Regions from separate parts of the Parvibaculum lavamentivorans DS-1 genome, predicted to be linked through region 3. Evidence: predicted binding sites of a transcription regulator. Region 3 holds the regulator's gene; each other region holds the start of a gene.

Region 1 (6,839 bases), 1.6 Mb from region 3:
GGTCTGGCTGGCGTTCCCGCTCACGCGGCTTGCGCGGCGCTTCCGGGCGCTGTTCCTGGCGGCCCTCACGGCGGGACGGCTTGCCTCGGTGCTCGTTTCGATGTTCCGGCTTCTGCTTGTCGCGCCTCGGCTTCCTCTGATCCTCTTTTGGCCTGCCGCCACTTTTCCGGCGCGCCGGCCGCCAGATTTCCATTTCCACCGGTTCGGCAGTGGCGGAGGGCTCGGCAGGAGCCTCCGCTTCGAGGGGCGCGGCTTCCGCTGAGCTATCGGCCGCCGCGGCAGCGGGGCTGGCTTCGGACGGTTTCATCTCTTCGGCTTCGGGGGAAGGAGCCGTTTCCTGTTCTTGTGACTCAGCCGCTTGTTCGGGCGTTTCAGCCGCGGCAGCCGTCTCATTAACCGTGGAGACAGTGCCTGCGGAAGCCTGATCCCCGGGAACCGCTTCCGGCTCCTGTGACGGATGCGCCGGAGGGGCAGGGGGCGTTATCTTTTCAAGCTGCGAGCGATAGCCGAGCCCGCGCAGCAAACCGGCGAATTCTTCGCCGGAACAGCCTACGAGCGACATCATGTCGGGCGTCACGACAAAGCCGCCATTGAAGCTGCGAGCGGCTATGACGGGGCGAATGATGTCGGCAACACGTTCCAGCATGTCGAGGCGGACGGCGCGGGTGCCGCAGACGCGAAAGCCGAGAGCTTCGTAGAAGCCTTGCGGCGCTGCCGTGTCGGCAGGCACCGAGGTAAGGCCGGGCGCCGGCGAAGGGGGAAGCCCCGAGAAGGGATCGTCCAGATCCTTGCGCGTCAGGGACCACAGCGTCAGAAGCAATCGCGCCGGCGCCGGCTTCAGCAGGGCGGGCATGAATACGGAATAAGCGCCGAAGCGAACCCCATGCTTGCGCAGCTGGCCGCGCGCGGCCTGGTCCAGCAGACGGACATCCTCCGCCACCTGATCGCGCTTCACAGAGCCAAGGTTCTCAACGAGGCGGAATGCGATGCCACGTGCGAGGCCTTCCACATCGGTGGCGTCGCGCAGCGAGACCAGCGGCGCCAGCACGTTGGTTATATGCATCTTGAGCCAGGCTTCCAGGCGCGTCTGCACGCTTTCCCGGGCGGGACCGTTCAGTTCTTCGCCCGCGACAAGTTCTACGCGCGGTGCAAGGGGCGCATCCCCGCTTTTCAGTTCGGCGACTGGATGGCCGGCCCAGAGGATGCGGCCATGCTCGGAAAGGGTGATTTCGGCATCCGGCGCAACCGTCAGCCTTTGTGCCCGGTCGGCGATTTCGCCCGTCAGTGCCTGATTTGCCGCAGCGCGCAGCACACGGCCCTGTTCTCCCTCGGCCCGTGGATCGGGCACGAATACAAATCCCTGAAGGCGTCCTACATACTCGCCTTCTACCAATACTTCGCCGTCACCGTTCACTGCCGCCATAAGATCCTCGTTCTGGCGCAGCCGTTTCATCAATACGCTTGTGCGCCGGTCGATGAACCGCTGCGTCAATCGCTCGTGCAGAGCGTCAGACAGCCTATCCTCTATCGTACGCGTGCGCTCCTGCCAATGCACAGGATTGTGCAGCCAATCGGCGCGGTTCGCCACATAGGTCCAAGTCCGGATGTGAGCGAGGCGGGCCGAAAGCATGTCGATGTCGCCATCGGTGCGCTCCAGCGTTTTCATCTGACGGTCGAGCCAGTCGTCCGGGATGCGCGCTTCGGTTCCGCCCCCGGGTTCCATAAGGAAAAGATAGAGCCGCGTCAGAAGGGTCGCATGTTCGCTTGCCAGCGTCTTCCGGAAGTCCGGGACCTGCGCAACCTCCCACAGGCGGCGGATGGCGGCGGGCGAGCGGGCCAGATTCTGAACATCCTGATCGCGGCTCATGCGCGTCAGTGCCTCCAGATCGTTGGCTATCGGGGCGCGCGCCAGCCCCGGTCTTCCTGGCGGCATTTCGAGGCTGCGCATCAGAGCCGCGACGCTGCCAAATTCCAGGTGCGGATTTCGCCACTGAAATACTCGCTCCGGTTCGAACTGATGGTTTTCGATCCGTGAAACGATTTCGTCGGATAGCGGTCCAGCCTCGCCCGTCACGCCGAAAGTGCCGTTGTTCATGTGGCGGCCCGCGCGCCCGGCGATCTGGGCCAGTTCGGCGACATGCAGCGGCCGGTGCAGGCGCCCGTCGAATTTTTCCGTCGACGCGAAGGCCACGTGGTCGACATCCATGTTCAAGCCCATGCCGATGGCGTCGGTGGCTACGAGGAAATCGACATCGCCCGATTGATAGAGCGCAACCTGCGCGTTGCGGGTGCGGGGGCTCAATGCACCCATGACGACGGCAGCGCCGCCCCGCTGACGGCGGATAAGTTCGGCAATTGCATAAACCTGATCCGCGGAGAAAGCCACGATGGCCGACCGGCGGGGCAATCGTGTGATCTTCTTCGAGCCCGTCCAGGACAGCTCGGAAAAACGCGGGCGGCTGATGAACAGCGTATCGGGAAGAAGCTTCTGGATCAGTCCTCTCACGGTTTCCGAGCCGAGCATCATCGTTTCGGAATGACCGCGGGCGCGGAGCAGCCGGTCGGTAAATGTGTGGCCGCGCTCGCGGTCGGCCGCGAGCTGGATTTCGTCGATTGCCAGAAAGTCGACCTCGAGATCGAGCGGCATCGCCTCGACGGTGCAAACGTAATAGCGCGCGGTGGGGGGGAGTATCTTTTCCTCGCCGGTAATGAGCGCGACCTCCCGGGCACCCTTTGCCTTGACGACGCGGTCATAGACCTCGCGCGCGAGCAGGCGCAATGGCAGGCCGATCATGCCGGTCCGGTGCGCCATCATTCGTTCGATGGCGAGATGAGTCTTCCCGGTGTTCGTGGGGCCAAGCACCGCGGTTACGCGGCGGCGTTCGGCTAGGCCGTCGCGTGCGCGGCCGATGACAGTCTGGAGGGACGCGGTACTCATGTTTTCACCCGCACCTTCCGCGTAAAAAAGGACCGGCGCAAGTGCCGGGACGCCGTTAACCGGTATGCGATTAACGATTGGACCATTGAGCGAACGAACCGGGTCCGAATCGGTGACCGAGCGATCTTCCGGCTTCGTTCACGGCTAAATCTTGTGCTGCGACAATGATTTAGGCAGACAAAACGTTAACAGAAATTTTTAACGAGCCCTTCCGCAACGTCGCGGCGGGTCTTTGTCCGGGCGCCCGTCCGCTGCTCTTTAGTATAATGGACCGGGGTCTATAGTGTTCCGCATCGACATCGAAATCGCACCGCACGGGCCGAAAGAGCCCAGTGTATGAGGGAGGAGCCAGGTATGGATTTCACGATCCCAAAAGACGTTACCGACTATCTCAAGGTTCTCGACGACTTCATCGAGAAGGAAATCAAGCCGCTGCAGTCGCGCGATGACAATGATCGTTTCTTCGATCATCGCCGCGAACATGCGCGCACCGATTGGGACAATCAGGGGTTGCCGCGCCACGACTGGGAGGCGCTTCTGGGCGAGATGCGGAAGCTGGCCGACAAGGCAGGCCATCTGCGCTATGCGCTGCCAAAGGAATATGGCGGGAAGGACGGCACGAATCTCGGCATGGCCGTCATCCGCGAGCACCTTGCCGCCAAGGGGCTCGGCCTGTTCAACGATTTGCAGAACGAAACCTCCATCGTGGGTAATTTTCCCACCGTCCTGATGTTCCGCGATTTCGGCACCGAAGAGCAGCGGAAGGTCTTCATTCCGGGATCGCTTGACGGTTCCGTCCGCGTTGCCTTCGGGCTTACCGAACCGGAACACGGTTCCGATGCGACCTGGATGGAAACCAGAGGCCGCCGCGAAAAGCGCGACGGCAAGGATGGCTGGGTCATCAACGGCATGAAGATGTGGAACACCGGCATGCACGTGGCGACGCATGACTTCGTGTTCGCGCGGACCAGCGGACAGGATGGCGACCCGCTCGGCATCACCTGCTTCATCGTGCCGACGGATACGCCGGGCGTGAAGATCGAGGAATATCTGTGGACCTTCAACATGCCCACAGACCATCCGCGCGTCTCTTTCACCAATGTCTGGGTGCCGGAAGATGCAATCCTTGGCGATCCGGAACGCGGGCTCGAGCTTGCTCAACATTTTGTGCATGAAAACCGGATCCGGCAGGCGGCGTCGGGTGTTGGCGCAGCGCAATTCTGCATCAATGAGAGCGTGAAATACGCCAAGCAGCGCAAGCCATTCGGCAAGCCGCTGGCGGCCAATCAGGCAATCCAGTTTCCGCTCATCGAAGCTCATACCGAATGCGAGATGATCCGCAATCTCGTCTACAAGACCGCATGGCAAATGGACCAGATGTCGAAGAAGGATGTCGCCCGTCATCTCTCCGACAAGGTTTCAATGTGCAACTACCGCGCGAACCGTCTCGTCTGCCAGGCGGCGGACCTGGCCATACAGGTCCATGGCGGCATGGGTTATTCCCGGCACAAGCCGTTCGAGCACATCTACAGGCACCACCGCCGCTACCGCATTACCGAAGGATCGGAAGAGATTCAGATGCGCAAGGTTGGTGGGCATCTCTTTGGATTCATCGGCGCGAGCGAGCGGCAGAAAAAAGCGGCCGAATAAGCCGGCTCCCGAAAATGAAACCGCCGCGCTCAATGCGCGGCGGTTTTGCTTTTGCCCTCAAGCGAAAGAAGCCGATGCGCCGGGAATATCATCGTTGCCGTGGTGCCTGCGCCGAGAGTGCTTTCGAGGGTGAAGCTGCCGCCATGCATTTCGATGAGCGACTTGGTAATCGGAAGGCCGAGGCCGGTGCCGCCGTGCTGACGTGCGCTTGTGTCGTCGACTTGCCCGAAGGGTTCCAGCACTTCGTCAAGCTTGTTGCGGGGAATGCCGATGCCGCTATCCGCAACTGAAACCATGAGATCGCCGGCGTCATTCCTGCTGACGTTCAGATCGATGCGACCTTCAGCGGGCGTAAACTTCGACGCATTGGAAAGAAGGTTCAGCATGATCTGGCGCATGGCGCGCTGATCCGCCCGCACATTCGGTATGGCCTCGGGCAAGTGCAGATTCACGTTCTGGCGTTTCTCGAGCGTGCGCGCGCGCATCATCTCGACCGACCACTTGAGCACATGCGCCATGTCGATCTCGTCTTCCTCAAGGACGTAGCGGCCGGCCTCGATCTTGGAAATATCGAGGATATCGTCGATGACGTTGAGAAGATGGCGGCCACTGCCATGGATGTCGTTCGTATATTCCCGGTAGCGGTCGCTGCCGAGCGGGCCGAACATTTCCTGACTCATGATTTCGGAAAAGCCGATAATGGCGTTGAGCGGCGTGCGCAGCTCATGGCTCATGTTCGCAAGGAATTTTGTTTTCGCGCGGTTTGCCATTTCCGCCGTTTCCGTCGCCTGCCGCAGACCTTCTTCCGCGCGACGGCGTTCGATGGCGATGCTGGCAAGGTGAGCAGCGCCCATTACATAATCTTCTTCCCATTTGCCGGGCGTTCGCGCCTCCGCGAAATACATGGCGAAGGCGCCGATGACCTTGCCGCTTCGCGACAGGATGGGCTTGAACCAGACCGTGCTGATGCCCGCCCCGCGCATATAGCTCGATATGGATTCACCATGGTGTTCTTCCTGCAGGTCCGTCGCGACGATCTTATGTCCTGCGAGCGCCATTCTGCCGAAGTCGTGGTCTTTCTGGCTTTGCCAGAAGCCCCCCACCCATTCGGGAAAATCGGCGGGAAGGTGCGGCGCGGCGCAAGTGATCAAGTCTTCTTTCGCGTCCAGCAGGAAGACCGCCGCCCGGGCACCCGGATGCGCTTCTTCCGAACCCAGCGCAAGCCGGGACATGACCTCGCCGAGCTCCACGCCGGTTGCAAGCGCACGGAGCACGCCAAACTGGCTGCGCTGTTCCGTCTCGGCGCGTTTACGCTCGGTTATATCGCGTAGATTTACGACATAGCCGCGCACGTTTTCATCGTGGAGCAGGTTGGTAAGCGTTGCTTCGATCCATATGCTTCGATCGTCCTGACGGGGGACCAATAGTTCATAAGTCAGCACTCTGGACGCGCCATTTCCCGGCGCGACGTCTTTCAGAAGCTCTTCTTTCTGTTCCTTCGTCAGGAAGTCGAGGCTGTTCATGCCGATAAGGGCGTCGATGGAGAGGCCGATTTTTTCTGCTGCGGGAGAAGCGTACCGGATGATCGCCTGTTCATCCGTCACGAGAACGACGTCGAATGCATTTTCGACCAGCGCGCGAAAATGATGCTCCCGGCGCTGAAGCTGGGCGTTTGCTTCTTCCGCCCGCAGCCTCGCCTCTTCCGACAGGTCGCGTGCCTTGCCGATGTCGCGGATGAGGTCCGCATTGCGGAAGCGCAGGTTGAAGGTCTCGTAGGCCGCGGCCCGTTGCTGTTGTGCGATCCGCGCGAGGTAGAGATATGTCGGGATGCAACCGAACCCGATTGCCATATAAGCCGCTTCAAGGGTGCAGATGCTTACCGCGATGACGACCGCTATCAGCGGCAGAGTGACGGAGACAAAGATCGGCACAAGATGGAAGGCCGTCTGTGACGCCATCACGACATGCACGACGAAAACCATCAGTATGGCAAGGTTCTGTACGTCCGATCCCGGGTGCCAGAAAAGGGGGAGCAGGCCAAGCCAGACGACATTCATGATCCAGTAGCGGATCGCGGTCGCCTTTATCCAGGCATCGACGTCGATAGCGGCACTGTCCTCCGCAAAAAAGCGGCGCTGGAAGAATGCATATTCAACATGGACGGCGAGGAGGACGAACCACCATGCCGCGACCAGCATCTCGGGATAGGTGGTATTGAACGTAAAGGCGAGCGCCATCGCGACGGTGGGGA
Region 2 (6,839 bases), 140 kb from region 3:
GCAAGACGCGCGCCCTGCCGGCCGAGCATGATGCCGCCGGTCGGAAAATCGGGCGCGGGAACATGCTCGATCAATTCATCTATCGTGATGTCAGGATTGTCGATCAGCGCGATACAGGCGTCGATCACCTCGCCGAGATTATGCGGCGGGATGTTGGTCGCCATGCCGACGGCGATACCGTTCGCGCCATTGACGAGAAGGTTCGGCAATTCGGCGGGGAGAACGACGGGCTCCCTTTCGGTGCCGTCGTAATTGTCCTTGAAGTCGATCGTGTTCTTGTCGATGTCGTTGAGCAGCGCATGGGCCGTCTTCGCCATGCGCACTTCGGTGTATCGCATGGCGGCGGGCGGGTCGCCGTCCACCGAACCGAAATTGCCCTGCCCATCCAAGAGCGGCAGGCGCATGGAGAAATCCTGCGCCATGCGCACCAGCGCGTCGTAAATCGACTGGTCGCCATGCGGATGGTATTTACCGATCACGTCACCGACGACGCGGGCCGACTTGCGATAGGGCTTGTTCCAGTCGTAGCCGTTTTCGTTCATCGAAAAGAGGATGCGGCGGTGCACGGGCTTCAATCCGTCCCGCGCATCGGGCAGCGCGCGGCTCACGATCACGCTCATCGCGTAATCGAGATAGGAACTGCGCATTTCATCTTCGATGGCGATGGGAGCGACGTCGCGCTCGGGCGGCGGACCGCCGGCGGAAGGACCGCCCGGACCGCCGGGCGGCGTGCCCGAACCGTTCAAACTATCCATGCCGGTATCGTCGCCCGGGCCTGGCTCGTCACCCGGAATGTCGCTGTCTTGCGTATCGGACAAGTGTTTTTCTGACGTTGAGGGCGCTGTCGCGAAGGCCTGTGAAAGCGGCTCGCGCAACCCCTGAAAGGAACGAAAAAGAGGACATCCGGCAGGCGCCGAATCCCTCTCGTTGACTGCCCGCGAGATTAGCAGTTCCGCCCTATCACGGCAACTTCAAACGCGCCGGATAGCGCCTTGTAACCCACTGAAATAAAAGAGAAAAATCCGCCCGAAGAAAGCCTTCGCCGCAGCCTCTCATTCGACGCGGAAAAGGACCGCCGTCGCGTCGTCATGGCGCTTGAACCGGGGGTGTTCGAGACAGTCGGGATCCTCCATTGCCTCGATGCGACGAACCTCGTCAGCGATGGAGCGGAGGCCGCCAAGCGCGGCACGGCGCACCAGCGCCGCCGGGTCCATGCGGTGATAGTCGAAGACGATGGAGCCGAACCCGTCGCTGAAGAGAAGGCCGGTGACGGGGCGCGAGAGCGGAATGTCCCAATGGCGCATATGGGAGACGGCTTTCGGGTCTATGCCGAGGATCCAGTATCCCTCTTCCGTGTTCTGGCGGCGACGGCTTTCGCGCAGATAGGCCATGATGGCTTCATTGTCGAAAGGCTTCTCGCCGGATGCGAGCGCGGCGATCAGTTCCGCCGTGCGGCTCACGGCCCGCGCCTCGCGCGAGGTGTGCTGCACACCGAAGACCCGCGCCTCGCCGCTGTCATCGTCGAGAAGGATAAGGCCGCAATCGGCGAAGTTCGCACAGGCGAGCTTTCCCTCGCCGGCGTGGAGAAGCGCCATGGCCGCGCTCGGCCATTCGTGGCGCCCGTTCGGCGGGCGAAGACGTTCCTGCTCGAAGCGAAGCGCCAGCGTCTCGATGGTGAAACGGACAAGGCCGTGAAGATCGGCGCCATAACGCGCGGCATGGGCAGCGAAGAGCGCACTCGCCTCCCGCGCAAGCCAGTGCGCCCCGGTCTCAGAGCCGATCAGCGGACCGTCGGCGACATCGGTCGCGCCGTCGATCACCCAGGCATGGGCGCCGGCATGACCGAAGGCGTCTTCATTCGCCTTGTCCGGATTGCCGGGGTCGCTCAAGGTCTCGACGATGCGAAGCATGAGGCAGCCCGGGAAAGGGAGCTCTAGAACGGAATTTCGTCGTCGAGGTCCTGGCTGAAGCTGCCGCGCGAGGAACCGCCACCGCTGCCGCCGCCGAAATCGTCGGAGCCGCTGCCGTAATCGCCGCCACCGCCCGAAGAGCCGCCGCCACCCTTGCCGTCCAGCATGGTCAGCGTCGAGTTGAAGCCCTGCAGCACGATTTCGGTGGAGTATTTCTCGACGCCGGACTGGTCGGTCCACTTACGGGTCTGGAGCGCGCCTTCGATGTAAAGCTTGGCGCCCTTCTTCACATATTGCTCGATGACCTTGCAGAGGCCTTCGTTGAAGACGACGACGCGGTGCCACTCGGTCTTCTCGCGGCGCTCGCCCGTGTTCTTGTCGCGCCAGCTTTCCGACGTCGCGATGCGGAGGTTGGCGATCGGCCTGCCGTCCTGCGTGCGGCGGATTTCGGGGTCGGCGCCTACATTGCCGATCAGGATGACCTTGTTGACGCTGCCTGCCATGTTCTCGCCCTCGCCGGTTGGATGTTTATTGCGCGGACCCTAGCCGCAGGTGCGGTCATGGGCCAGCGATCTCGATAAAAAAGCTGTGGATCAAACGACAAGAGGAATGGCAGCAAGCAGCAAAGTCATCGCGCCAGCGATCATACCGCCAAACAACAGGGTCATTCGCAGGCCATGTCTGGCCATCGTGGCTTCCAGCTCGGACTTCAGCGCATTCATGCCGGCCCGGAAATCCTCTTTGGTAACGAGATCGGCGATGACCATGTCGCGCGCCAGCTTTGCATGTTCGTCGGCCAGCTGCTTGGAAGCGCCAGCCGATTGGAGCCTTTCGGAATAAGTGAGCGTATCAAAATTCAAACCCATCTGTCCCCCGCCGCCTTGAAAGCCTGTTTGTTCTTATTATGTTCTCACAACATGCAATTTGAGGCAAGATGCTTCCCGGGTCCTGCGATTCTTTTATGTCGCGGGGTCTTGGCCCTTGAAGCTGCCCCTGCGGCCCTACATACATGATGCCTGAGACCAAGCCACATTCCCCGTAGCGAAAGATGCGCGCCGCCCGCAAGGCAGTCCGCGCCCGTGAGAGTTCCGGCCCGATGAGCACCGCCTCGAAGAAATCCGCGCCCAACAAGCATAGCGACGTGCAGAACCGCTTTATCCGGGTGGTCGGCGCGCGCGAGCACAATCTGCACGATGTAAGCGTGGAACTGCCGCGCGACGAGCTGATCGTGATTACCGGCCTGTCGGGTTCCGGCAAGTCGTCGCTCGCCTTCGACACGATCTATGCCGAGGGCCAGCGCCGCTATGTCGAAAGCCTGTCGGCCTATGCGCGGCAATTCCTGGAGATGATGCAGAAGCCGGATGTCGACCAGATCGACGGCCTCTCGCCCGCCATCTCCATTGAGCAGAAGACAACCTCGCGCAACCCGCGCTCGACGGTCGGCACCGTCACCGAAATTCACGACTATATGCGCCTCCTCTGGGCCCGCATCGGCATTCCCTATTCGCCCGCCACGGGGCTGCCCATCGAAAGCCAGACCGTGACGCAGATGGTCGACCGCGTGATGGCGCTGCCGGAGGGCACGCGGCTCTTCCTGCTGGCGCCGATCGTGCGCGGCCGCAAGGGCGAATACCGCAAGGAATTCGCCGAACTGCAGAAGAAGGGCTTCCAGCGCGTGAAGGTGGACGGCACTTTCTACGAGATCGCGGACGTGCCTGCGCTCAACAAGAAGCTGAAGCACGATATCGACGTGGTGGTGGACCGCATCGTCGTGCGCGGCGATCTCGGCAACCGGCTGGCCGACAGCTTCGAAATCGCCCTCGATCTCGCGGACGGCATTGCCGTGATCGAAATGGCGGATGCCCCGAAAGACGACAAGAAAAGCGCGGACGCGGAGCGGATCATTTTTTCCTCGCGGTTTGCCTGTCCCGTCTCCGGCTTCACCATCGATGAAATCGAGCCGCGGCTCTTTTCGTTCAACAACCCGTTCGGCGCCTGCCCGGAATGCGACGGGCTCGGCACGCAATTCTATATGGACCCTGACCTCGTGGTGCCGGATCACGGCCTATCGCTGAAAAAGGGCGCCATCGCACCCTGGTCACGCTCGACCTCGCCCTATTACACGCAGACGCTGATGGCGCTAGCGAAGCAGTACAAATTCTCGATGACGGCGCCCTGGTCGCAACTGCCGGAAGAAGCGCAGGAGGTGATCCTCTACGGCTCCGGCGATGAAGTCGTGACCTTTGCCTATGATGACGGCATGCGCTCCTACAAGACGAAGAAGCCGTTCGAGGGCGTGATCCCCAATCTGGAGCGGCGCTGGAAAGAAACGGACAGCGCCTGGGCGCGAGAGGAAATCGAACGCTATCAGGGCATCACGGATTGCGACGCCTGCCACGGCTTCCGCCTGAAGCCGGAGGCGCTCTCCGTGAAGATCGCCAAATGCCATATCGGCGAAGTCTCGCAGATGTCGATCCGCGCGGCCGACAAATGGTTCGCCGAACTCGGCGGCCACCTGACGGCGAAGCAGAACGAAATCGCCGGCCGGGTGCTGAAGGAAATCCGCGAACGGCTGCATTTCCTCAACAATGTCGGCCTCGAATATCTGACGCTGGCGCGCAATTCCGGCACATTGTCCGGCGGCGAGAGCCAGCGCATCCGGCTCGCATCGCAGATCGGTTCGGGCCTGACGGGCGTTCTCTATGTGCTGGACGAACCTTCCATCGGCCTTCACCAGCGCGACAATGACCGGCTGCTCGAGACGCTGAAGCGGCTGCGCGACCTCGGGAATACGGTGATCGTGGTGGAGCATGACGAGGATGCGATCCGCGTCGCCGATCACGTGGTCGACATGGGGCCGGGCGCGGGCGTGCATGGCGGCCGTGTGGTGGCGGAAGGAACGCCCGAAGACATCATGGCGAATCCTGAAAGCCTCACCGGGCAGTACCTGACGGGTTTTCTGCAGATCCCCCTGCCCGCCACACGCCGCCCCGGCAATGGCAAATGGCTGAAGGTGACGGGCGCGAAGGAAAACAATCTGAAGGATGTGACGGCGGAAATTCCGCTCGGCACCTTCACCTGCGTTACCGGCGTGTCGGGCGGCGGCAAGTCGACGCTCCTGATCGAAACGATCTACAAGGCCGTGTCGCGGCGCCTGAACAATACGCGCGACCACCCGGGCGCCTTCGACGAGATTTTCGGGCTCGAACATCTCGACAAGATCATCGACATCGACCAGTCGCCCATCGGCCGCACGCCGCGCTCGAACCCGGCGACCTATACGGGCTCGTTCACTTTCATTCGCGACTGGTTCGCCGAACTGCCGGAAAGCCGCGCGCGCGGCTACAAGCCGGGACGCTTCTCCTTCAACGTGAAGGGAGGCCGCTGCGAAGCTTGCCAGGGCGACGGCGTCATCAAGATCGAAATGCACTTCCTGCCCGACGTCTATGTGGAGTGCGATGTCTGCCACGGACACCGCTATAACCGCGAGACGCTGGAAGTGAAATTCAAGGACAAGTCGATTGCCGACGTGCTGGAAATGACGGTGGATGAGGCGGCGAGCTTCTTCAAGGCCGTGCCGGCGGTGCGCGACAAGATGGAAATCCTCCAGCGCGTTGGCCTCGGCTATATCAAGGTCGGCCAGCAGGCGACGACGCTTTCGGGCGGCGAGGCGCAGCGCATCAAGCTAGCCAAGGAACTGTCGCGGCGCGCGACCGGCCGCACGATCTACATTCTCGACGAGCCGACCACGGGACTTCATTTCCACGACGTGGCGAAGCTGCTTGAAGTGCTGCATGAGCTGGTCGAGAGCGGCAACACGGTGGTCGTGATCGAACACAATCTCGAAGTCATCAAGACCGCCGACTGGATCCTCGACCTTGGCCCCGAAGGCGGCGACGGCGGTGGCGAGATCGTGGCGGCGGGTACACCGGAAGATGTCGCGGCCGAACCGCGCTCCTATACCGGGCACTATCTGAAAGAGCTCTTCAAGCGCCGGCCCGGCAAAAGCGCCGGAGCGAACGCAAAGACACGCAAGGCAAGCGCCGCGGCGAAGAGCAAGACAAGTGCCCGCAAGGCCGCGCCCAAACCGGCGGCCCGCGTCAAGGGCCGAAAAAAGATCGGCTAGCGCCGTTCCCGCCCGCACCCAAAGTCTCTATAACTGCGCCCGTAACCGGTGAAGAGTGTGGGGTACAGGGACTTATGTCGGGGGCGTCGCTAGACCGTCGCGAATTTCTGAAGCTGTTTGCGGCAACGGCGGGATGCTTCGTCGCCACCGCGATGACCACGCCCTTTGTGCCGTCACTTGGCACGGCAAGAGCGGCGCGCGGCGCCTTTCATTTTCCGCAAGGCCTGGCCTCCGGTGACCCGCAGCCGGACGCCGTCATGCTGTGGACGCGCGTCGAGGCAATCGACCCGGAGGCGGCGTTGCCGAACGGCGATATCGACCTTTACGTGCAGGTCGCGACCGATACGGATTTCGCGCGCGTGGTCGTACAACAAGCGGTACGGGCGACACGCGCCTCCGACCACACCGTCCGCGTCTTCGTGCGCGGGCTCGCTCCCGACACTGTTTACTATTATCGCTTCTATGCCGGCGGCGACAGCTCGGCCGAGCCGGGCCGCACGCGCACCGCGCCACGCCCCGGCACCAAGCGCGACGTACGCTTTGCCGCTGTCTCCTGCCAGAACTACGAGCAAGGCTATTACGGCGCGTTGCGGCGGCTGGTGAATGACGACATTGCCGCCGCGCCGGAGCAACAGATCGACTTCGTGCTGCATCTTGGCGACTTCATTTACGAACGCACTGGCGATGTGCCGGAAGACCGGCGGCCGTCGCGGCTGGCCGGCCCCCTGCCCGACGGCACGGAACCCTGGGTGCCGGACGGCACAAGACCGTGGTGGCAGAAGGGCGGACAGGCCGCCGTTTCG
Region 3 (6,839 bases):
TGCATCACGCGCGCGCGAGGATCGTAGTTTTTGTACACGCGGTGACCAAAGCCCATCAGACGGAAGGGATCGTTCTTGTCCTTGGCGCGCTTGATGAACTCAGGAATACGGTCGACCGTGCCGATCTGTTGGAGCATGTTCAACGCAGCTTCGTTTGCACCACCGTGGGCCGGACCCCAAAGACAGGCAATACCGGCGGCGATGCAGGCAAAGGGATTGGCCCCTGACGAACCGGCAAGCCGCACAGTCGAGGTGGAGGCATTCTGTTCATGATCGGCATGCAGGATGAAAATGCGGTCCATCGCCCGAGCGAGAATGGGATCCACCTTGTATTGCTCGGCAGGTACCGAGAAACACATGTGCAGGAAGTTTTCCGCGTAATCGAGATCGTTGCGGGGATAGACGATCGGCTGGCCGGCAGAATATTTGTATGCCATCGCCGCAATCGTCGGCATCTTCGCAATCAGGCGGCGGCTCGCGATCATGCGCTGCGTGGGATCGTTGATGTCGGTGGAGTCATGATAGAAGGCGGAAAGTGCTCCGACCATGCCACACATGATGGCCATGGGATGAGCATCCCGGCGGAATCCGCGCAGGAAAAAGGTCATCTGTTCGTGCACCATCGTGTGCATGGTGATGGCGCGCTCGAATTCCCGGTATTCGGCTGCGGTCGGCAGGTCGCCATTTAGCAGCAAAAAACAGGTTTCGATGAAATTGCCGTGATCGGCCAGCTGATCGATCGGATAGCCCCGATACAGCAACACGCCTTCTTCGCCATCGATATACGTGATGTCGGATTCGCAGCTAGCGGTCGACGTGAAGCCAGGGTCGTAAGTGAAGTGTCCGCTTTTGCCGTATAGGGCGGAGATATCTACGACGCTCGGACCGAGTGAGCCGCCATAGACTGGCAACTCGTAAGACTTGCCGTCCACCGAAAGGGTCGCGTTTGAAATCGCGCCGGCTTTGGTTCCGAATTTTGTCATACCTGCCTACCTGTCATGTTTGGCCGGCTGGTACACTGCGTTTCAGCAGTAGAGCCGGACAGTTTGTAAAAGTCGTCTTCTCGCGCAAAAGCCCTCAACAATGTGAGGAGCCTATGCGGCTTGATCCTTTATTCGTCCCAGCGCTTCGTCGCGGCCCAGTGTCGCCAGCACGTCAAAAATGGGCGGAGAAACGGTGCTGCCGGTCACGGCTGCTCGAAGCGGCTGTGCCACCTTGCCGAGCTTGAGATTTTCCTCCTCCGCGAAGGCGCGAACCGTGGTTTCAATTTCGCTGAGGATCCAGTCGTTGCGAGCTTCGAGCCGGCTGACGAGGCGCGCAAGCAAGGCGCGGGCCTCCGGGTTCAGCAGCTGCAATGCCTTGTCGTCACAGGTGAGCGGGCGATGAACGAGCAGGAAGGCTGCTCCTTTGCCGATTTCAACAAGCGTCTTTGCCCGCTCTTTCAATCCTGGCATGAGCGCAATCAGCTTCTTCCGGAACTCGTCATCCGTTTTCCAGCCTTCGTTGCGGGTCATCAGTGCAATCGTCTCGTCGGCCAGGCGCTCGTCATCCGCTTCACGAATGTAATGGCCATTGAGGTTTTCGAGCTTGGCGAAATCAAAGCGTGCGGGCGAACGGCCAATACTTTCGAGGTTGAACCATTCAATGGCCTGCTCTGTAGAAAACAGCTCATCGTCGCCATGGCTCCAGCCGAGTCTGACGAGGTAGTTCCGCATCGCCTCAGGAAGATAGCCAAGGTCGCGATAGGCTTCCGCGCCCAGAGCGCCGTGACGTTTCGACAATTTTGCGCCGTCCGGTCCATGGATCAGAGGGACATGAGCAAATTCAGGTACTTCCCAGCCGAGGGCTTCATAAATCTGACTCTGCCGCGCGGCGTTCGTGAGGTGATCGTCGCCGCGGATGATATGAGTAATCGACATGTCGTGATCGTCCACCACGACGGAAAGATTGTAAGTTGGCGTTCCGTCGCTTCGGAGAAGGATCAGATCGTCCAGTTGTTCATTGGGAAAACGCACGTCTCCCATAACGTGGTCGCGGACGATTGTTTCTCCATCATTGGGAGACCGGAAGCGAACGACAGGCCGCACGCCTGCCGGAGCTTCAGCAGGGTCCCGGTCCCGCCAACGGCCATCATAGTGAATGGGGCGGCCTTCGGCGCGAGCTTTTTCACGCATTTCTTCAAGTTCCTGCTGGCTTGCGTAGCAGTGGTACGCCTTGCCCCGATCAAGCAATTCCTGCACCGCCTCCACATGGCGCGCGGCGCGTGACGCCTGGAAAACAGGCTCGGCGTCCCAGCTGAGCCCGAGCCATTGCAAGCCTTCGAAAATGGCATCGATAGCGGGGGTTGTTGACCGCTCCCTATCCGTGTCTTCGATGCGCAGCAGGAATTGGCCGCCATGGTGGCGAGCAAACAGCCAATTGAACAGCGCAGTCCTGGCGCCCCCGATATGAAGATACCCGGTAGGCGAAGGGGCAAAACGGGTGATGACTGTCTTCTTTTCCGTCATGATCTCCTGCGATCCGGCTCCGCAGCCGCGCGGGTATGCAACTAGACTGAATGTTGGCAAGCTTCGACCCGGAAATAGGGCGCAATGCCTTGGGTCCGCTGCGGGGGCAGGGGATTTTCTACCACATTGCGGCGACGCAACGTAAGTCCGAAATGAGCGTGGGGACGATCCACGAAAAGTGTTTGGTGGCAGGGTGTTAGGCGTAACTCCTCTGGATGCGGCACGCTCCGGGGACCGCTTTGGGGGAATGGCGTGGCATTAGATGCCGGTATGCCGAAACGACTGTCTTTGAAGATTCGGGCCCGGGCCGCTTTCGAAGCAGCCGGCCTCGGAGCAGCGTGGCTGCGTGCCTCCTTTACAGCAGACAGCGACCGGCTCTTTCTATGGTCGCCGGTACTGGTGGCAGCCGGTGTCGGAACCTATTTTTCACTCGGTTTTGAGCCGCAGCCTTGGCCCGCTGCGGTGCTTTTGCCACTGGCGCTGGCGGCGCTCTGGCTCTCGCGGAATCATCCAGTAAAAGCGCTTTGCGCCGGAATCGGTTTTTTTCTCCTTCTGGGCTTTGGAGCCGCCGTTTTGCGGGCGCAAATGGTTGCCGCGCCTGTGCTGGCAAGGCCAATGTCGGGCCCCCTTGTTGCCAAGGTTGTCGCCGTTGAGAGCACCGAAAGCGGCAGTCTTTCCGCCATTCTGGAGCCACGGTCATTTGCGCGCCTAACTGCTTCGGAAACGCCGGCCAAAGTGAGAATCAGCGTTCGGTTGCGCGGGGCGGTTTTACGGCCTGGGGCCGTGGTTACGCTCAGAGCGAGACTGATGCCGCCGCCGGAACCGGTGCAGCCGGGTGGGTTCGATTACGCCCGGCAGGCATGGTTTGACGGAATGGGCGCCGTTGGTTTCGCCTATACGCTCCCCGAGGAACTGTCGCCACCGTCCGGAAGAGATCGCGCCGTCCTCGCCGATCTGAGGATGAGGATTGGAGAACGGATCCGCTCAGTCGTGGGGGGCACCAGCGGCGCCGTGGCGGCCGCCCTTATAAATGGAGAGCGGGCGAGCATCCCGGACGATGTTTCGGAAGATTTGCGGGCGGCGGGCATTTTCCATGTGCTGTCGATATCGGGCCTGCATATGGTGCTTTTCGCCGGATCGGTCTTTTGGGTCGTACGTGCCGCTCTTGCGCTTTGGCCAAGTATGGCGCTTCGGTATCCGATCAAGAAATGGGCAGCTGCAGCGGCACTATTTGGCGCCACTTTTTACCTGTTGATTTCGGGTGCCGCGATAGCGACGCAACGCGCATGGATCATGATCTCGCTCATGTTCCTCGCGATCCTTCTGGACCGCCCGGCGCTGACCATGCGGAATGTCATGCTCGCAGCCCTGGTTATCCTTCTCTGGCGGCCGGACAGTCTGATCGGGGCGAGTTTTCAGATGTCTTTCGCAGCAGTGATCGCCTTGATCGCTTTCTACGAGAGCAGCTGGATGCGGAGCTGGACGTCAAGGCCGCGTGCCACCGGCCTCGGAGCCTTGCCCGCGCTCGCCGGCTCGTATGTGCTGGGAATAGCGTTGACCAGTATCGTGGCCGGCGCAGCGACGGGCGCTATCGCCGCCTACCACTTCAACCGGATCGCTCTTTATGGTCTCGCCGGCAACATGGCCGCGATGCCGCTCGTCGGTATCGTCGTCATGCCTATGGCGCTTCTCTCCTTGCTTCTGATGCCCTTCGGCCTGGACGGTCCGGCTTTGTGGGCAATGGGAAAAGGTGTAGAGGGCATGCTGCTTGTCGCTCACGAAGTAGCGAGCTGGAACGGCGCCGACCGGCTAGTGCCGGAGGCGCCGCTTGGTGCTTTGTTGCTTGTTGTGCTGGGCAGTTTGTGGCTTGCGCTCTGGCGCGAGAAGTGGCGCTTTGCCGGTATAGTGCCAATGGTGGCAGGGCTCGCGCTTTGGGGGGCAGCCTCAAGACCGGATGTCCTGATTGATCGCGATGCCGCACTCTTTGCGGTTCGTACGGCAAATGGATCGCTTGCGCTCACATCCTCTCGCCCTGCCTACGCCGCCGAACAATGGCTGCGGCATGATGGTGATGGAAGGCGGCCAAGAGAGGCGTCGAAATCGGAAGCCCTCGCATGTGACAGGCACGGGTGCATCTACAAGGAGGAGGGGCGCCCGGTAATCGCTTTTGCCGGGACACTCGATGCGGTGGTTGAGGATTGCGCCAAGGCGGATATCGTGATTGCGAAAATATCCGTTCCATATCGCATCCGGCGCGAATGCGATGCGCGACTGCTGCTGGATTATTTCAGCTTCTGGCGCAACGGTGCGACAGCACTGACCTTCACCGAAAGCGGCGGTATTGATGTGACGACATCGCTTGCGGCGCGCGGCAACAGGCCTTGGGTACAGCGCCGCGGAGATCAGTAGCGGCGAAGAAGGCCGACGAGCTTTCCTTGAACCTTGACCCGGTCAGGTCCGAAGATACGCGTCTCATAGGCCGGATTTGCGGCTTCGAGAGCGATGGAATCTCCCTTCTTGCGCAGGCGCTTCAGGGTGGCTTCATAGCCATCGACGAGTGCAACGACGATGTCGCCGCTCGTTGCTGTATCGCAACGCTGGATGAGAACCGTATCGCCGTCGAGGATACCGGCCTCGATCATCGAGTCGCCTTTTACCTCAAGCGCATAATGCTCCCCGGATCCGAGAAGGTTCAGCGGCACGCTGACCTGATGGCTCTCTTCCTGCAATGCCTCGATCGGTGTGCCGGCAGCAATTCGTCCCATGACGGAGAGGGTCATCGTATCGCCGGAGCTGCGTGCGGGGGCAAGGTCCCGGCTGCTGGGTTTGGGCTGCGCGCCGCCCTCGATAACGCTCGGCGAAAAGCCCCGTCCGCGTGCCATGGCGAGGCTTGGGGACGCCGCATCGGGAAGCTTGAGAATTTCAAGTGCGCGAGCGCGATGGGGCAGGCGGCGGATAAAGCCTCGTTCCTCCAGCGCGGTGATGAGCCGGTGAATGCCGGATTTGGAGCGAAGGTCCAACGCCTCTTTCATTTCATCGAAGCTGGGGGAAACGCCGCCTTCCTTGATCCGCTCATGAATAAACATCAGCAGCTCATGTTGCTTGCGTGTCAGCATCGACTTCAGCCCCTCCGGTCGCCCTGTGAGCCCTGTGGGGCTCTTTGGAACAAAACAAAAACGTTGAAACTTGTTCTAGTTTAGTTCTCGCGAGGGTGTCAAGCGCATTTGTGGATAAGTCAGCGTCGGAGCGGCAAAACCGTAACGATTCCACCCGCTTGCACGGCTTCCGCGTGTGGCTTGCGGACGATCAGACAGGAGGCATCCGCCAGGACCGACAGCATGGAACTGTCCTGAATCGGGAAGGGTGTGGCGACGTGAATTTCGCCAGGCACATGGTCGAGGCCCGCCCTGATGTAATCTTCCCTCGAGCCATTCTGCGGCAGGTCCGCCCCAAGCCGTGCTTGCGTCAGATGCAACGCTGTATCGCCGCCCTGCATGCGGATGATGGCCGGACGCAGAAAAAGTATCGCGCAAACGAGCGCGGATACCGGATTGCCGGGGAGGCCGAGCATCGGCGTGTCGCCCAGCTTGCCGAATATCAACGGCTTGCCAGGACGCATCGCGATCTTCCAGAAATCGATGTCGAGGCCGAGGGGCGTGAGGGCTTCCTGAACGAGATCGTGGTCGCCGACCGAGGCACCGCCAAGCGTGACCAGCATGTCGGCATGTTCCGCGCGCGCCGCTATTTCACGAATGTCGCCCACAGTGTCGCGTGCGATGCCGAGATCGAGGGGAATGCCGCCCGCCTCCAGAATGAGGGCCGCGAGACCATCATTGTTGGCGGAAATGATCTGGTTCGGACCAGGCTCCGCGCCCGGCCGCACGAGTTCGTCGCCGGTCGAGAAGAAGGCGATAACAGGCTGCTTGCGAACCTCGAGTTGAGGAAGGTTCATCGCGGCGGCAAGCGCGATGTCGGCAGGCGAAAGTTTGCGGCCAGCGGGCATGCCCGGATCGCCAGTCCGGAAATCCAGACCGCATACACGAACGTGGTCCCCGGCTGTCGCGGTTTCTTCGATAACCACCACATCGCCTTCGCGCGATGTGTCTTCCTGAATTACGACTGCATCGGCGCCTTGCGGTAAAGGCGCACCGGTGAAGATGCGAACGGCTTCGCCTTCATTCAGATGCTCAGTATATGCGCCGCCTGCAGGCGCCTCTCCGACGACCCGCAAACGCGCAGGCACAGTGAGCGTATCGGCGGCACGGACCGCATAGCCGTCCATGGCAGAGAGATCGGCAGGCGGCTGCGTTCGCCGCGCTATCGCTTCTTCCG

What was found. The regulator LexA, encoded in region 3, represses DNA repair genes until DNA is damaged. The targets are predictions, from matches to a motif close to TGTTCNNNNTGTGTTCNG.
Region 1: PLAV_RS08595 (helicase-related protein) is a predicted target of LexA. The motif match lies at 3,017-3,034, and genes of this name have one in related genera.
Region 2: uvrA (excinuclease ABC subunit UvrA) is a predicted target of LexA. The motif match lies at 2,805-2,822, and genes of this name have one in related genera.

The regions. Positions count from the first base shown of each region.
Region 1 covers NC_009719.1:1,833,026-1,839,864, forward strand. Annotated here, with positions in the region: gene PLAV_RS08595 (helicase-related protein) at 1-2,938, opposite strand, end outside; gene PLAV_RS08600 (acyl-CoA dehydrogenase family protein) at 3,293-4,588, shown strand; gene PLAV_RS18875 (ATP-binding protein) at 4,618-6,839, opposite strand, start outside.
Region 2 covers NC_009719.1:3,247,054-3,253,892, reverse strand. Annotated here, with positions in the region: gene gyrA (DNA gyrase subunit A) at 1-755, opposite strand, end outside; gene PLAV_RS15500 (protein phosphatase 2C domain-containing protein) at 1,053-1,910, opposite strand; gene PLAV_RS15495 (single-stranded DNA-binding protein) at 1,934-2,413, opposite strand; gene PLAV_RS15490 (hypothetical protein) at 2,504-2,776, opposite strand; gene uvrA (excinuclease ABC subunit UvrA) at 3,007-6,036, shown strand; gene PLAV_RS15480 (alkaline phosphatase D family protein) at 6,111-6,839, shown strand, end outside.
Region 3 covers NC_009719.1:3,389,321-3,396,159, reverse strand. Annotated here, with positions in the region: gene gltA (citrate synthase) at 1-983, opposite strand, end outside; gene gltX (glutamate--tRNA ligase) at 1,095-2,507, opposite strand; gene PLAV_RS16165 (ComEC/Rec2 family competence protein) at 2,778-4,916, shown strand; gene lexA (transcriptional repressor LexA) at 4,910-5,623, opposite strand; gene PLAV_RS16155 (molybdopterin molybdotransferase MoeA) at 5,743-6,839, opposite strand, start outside.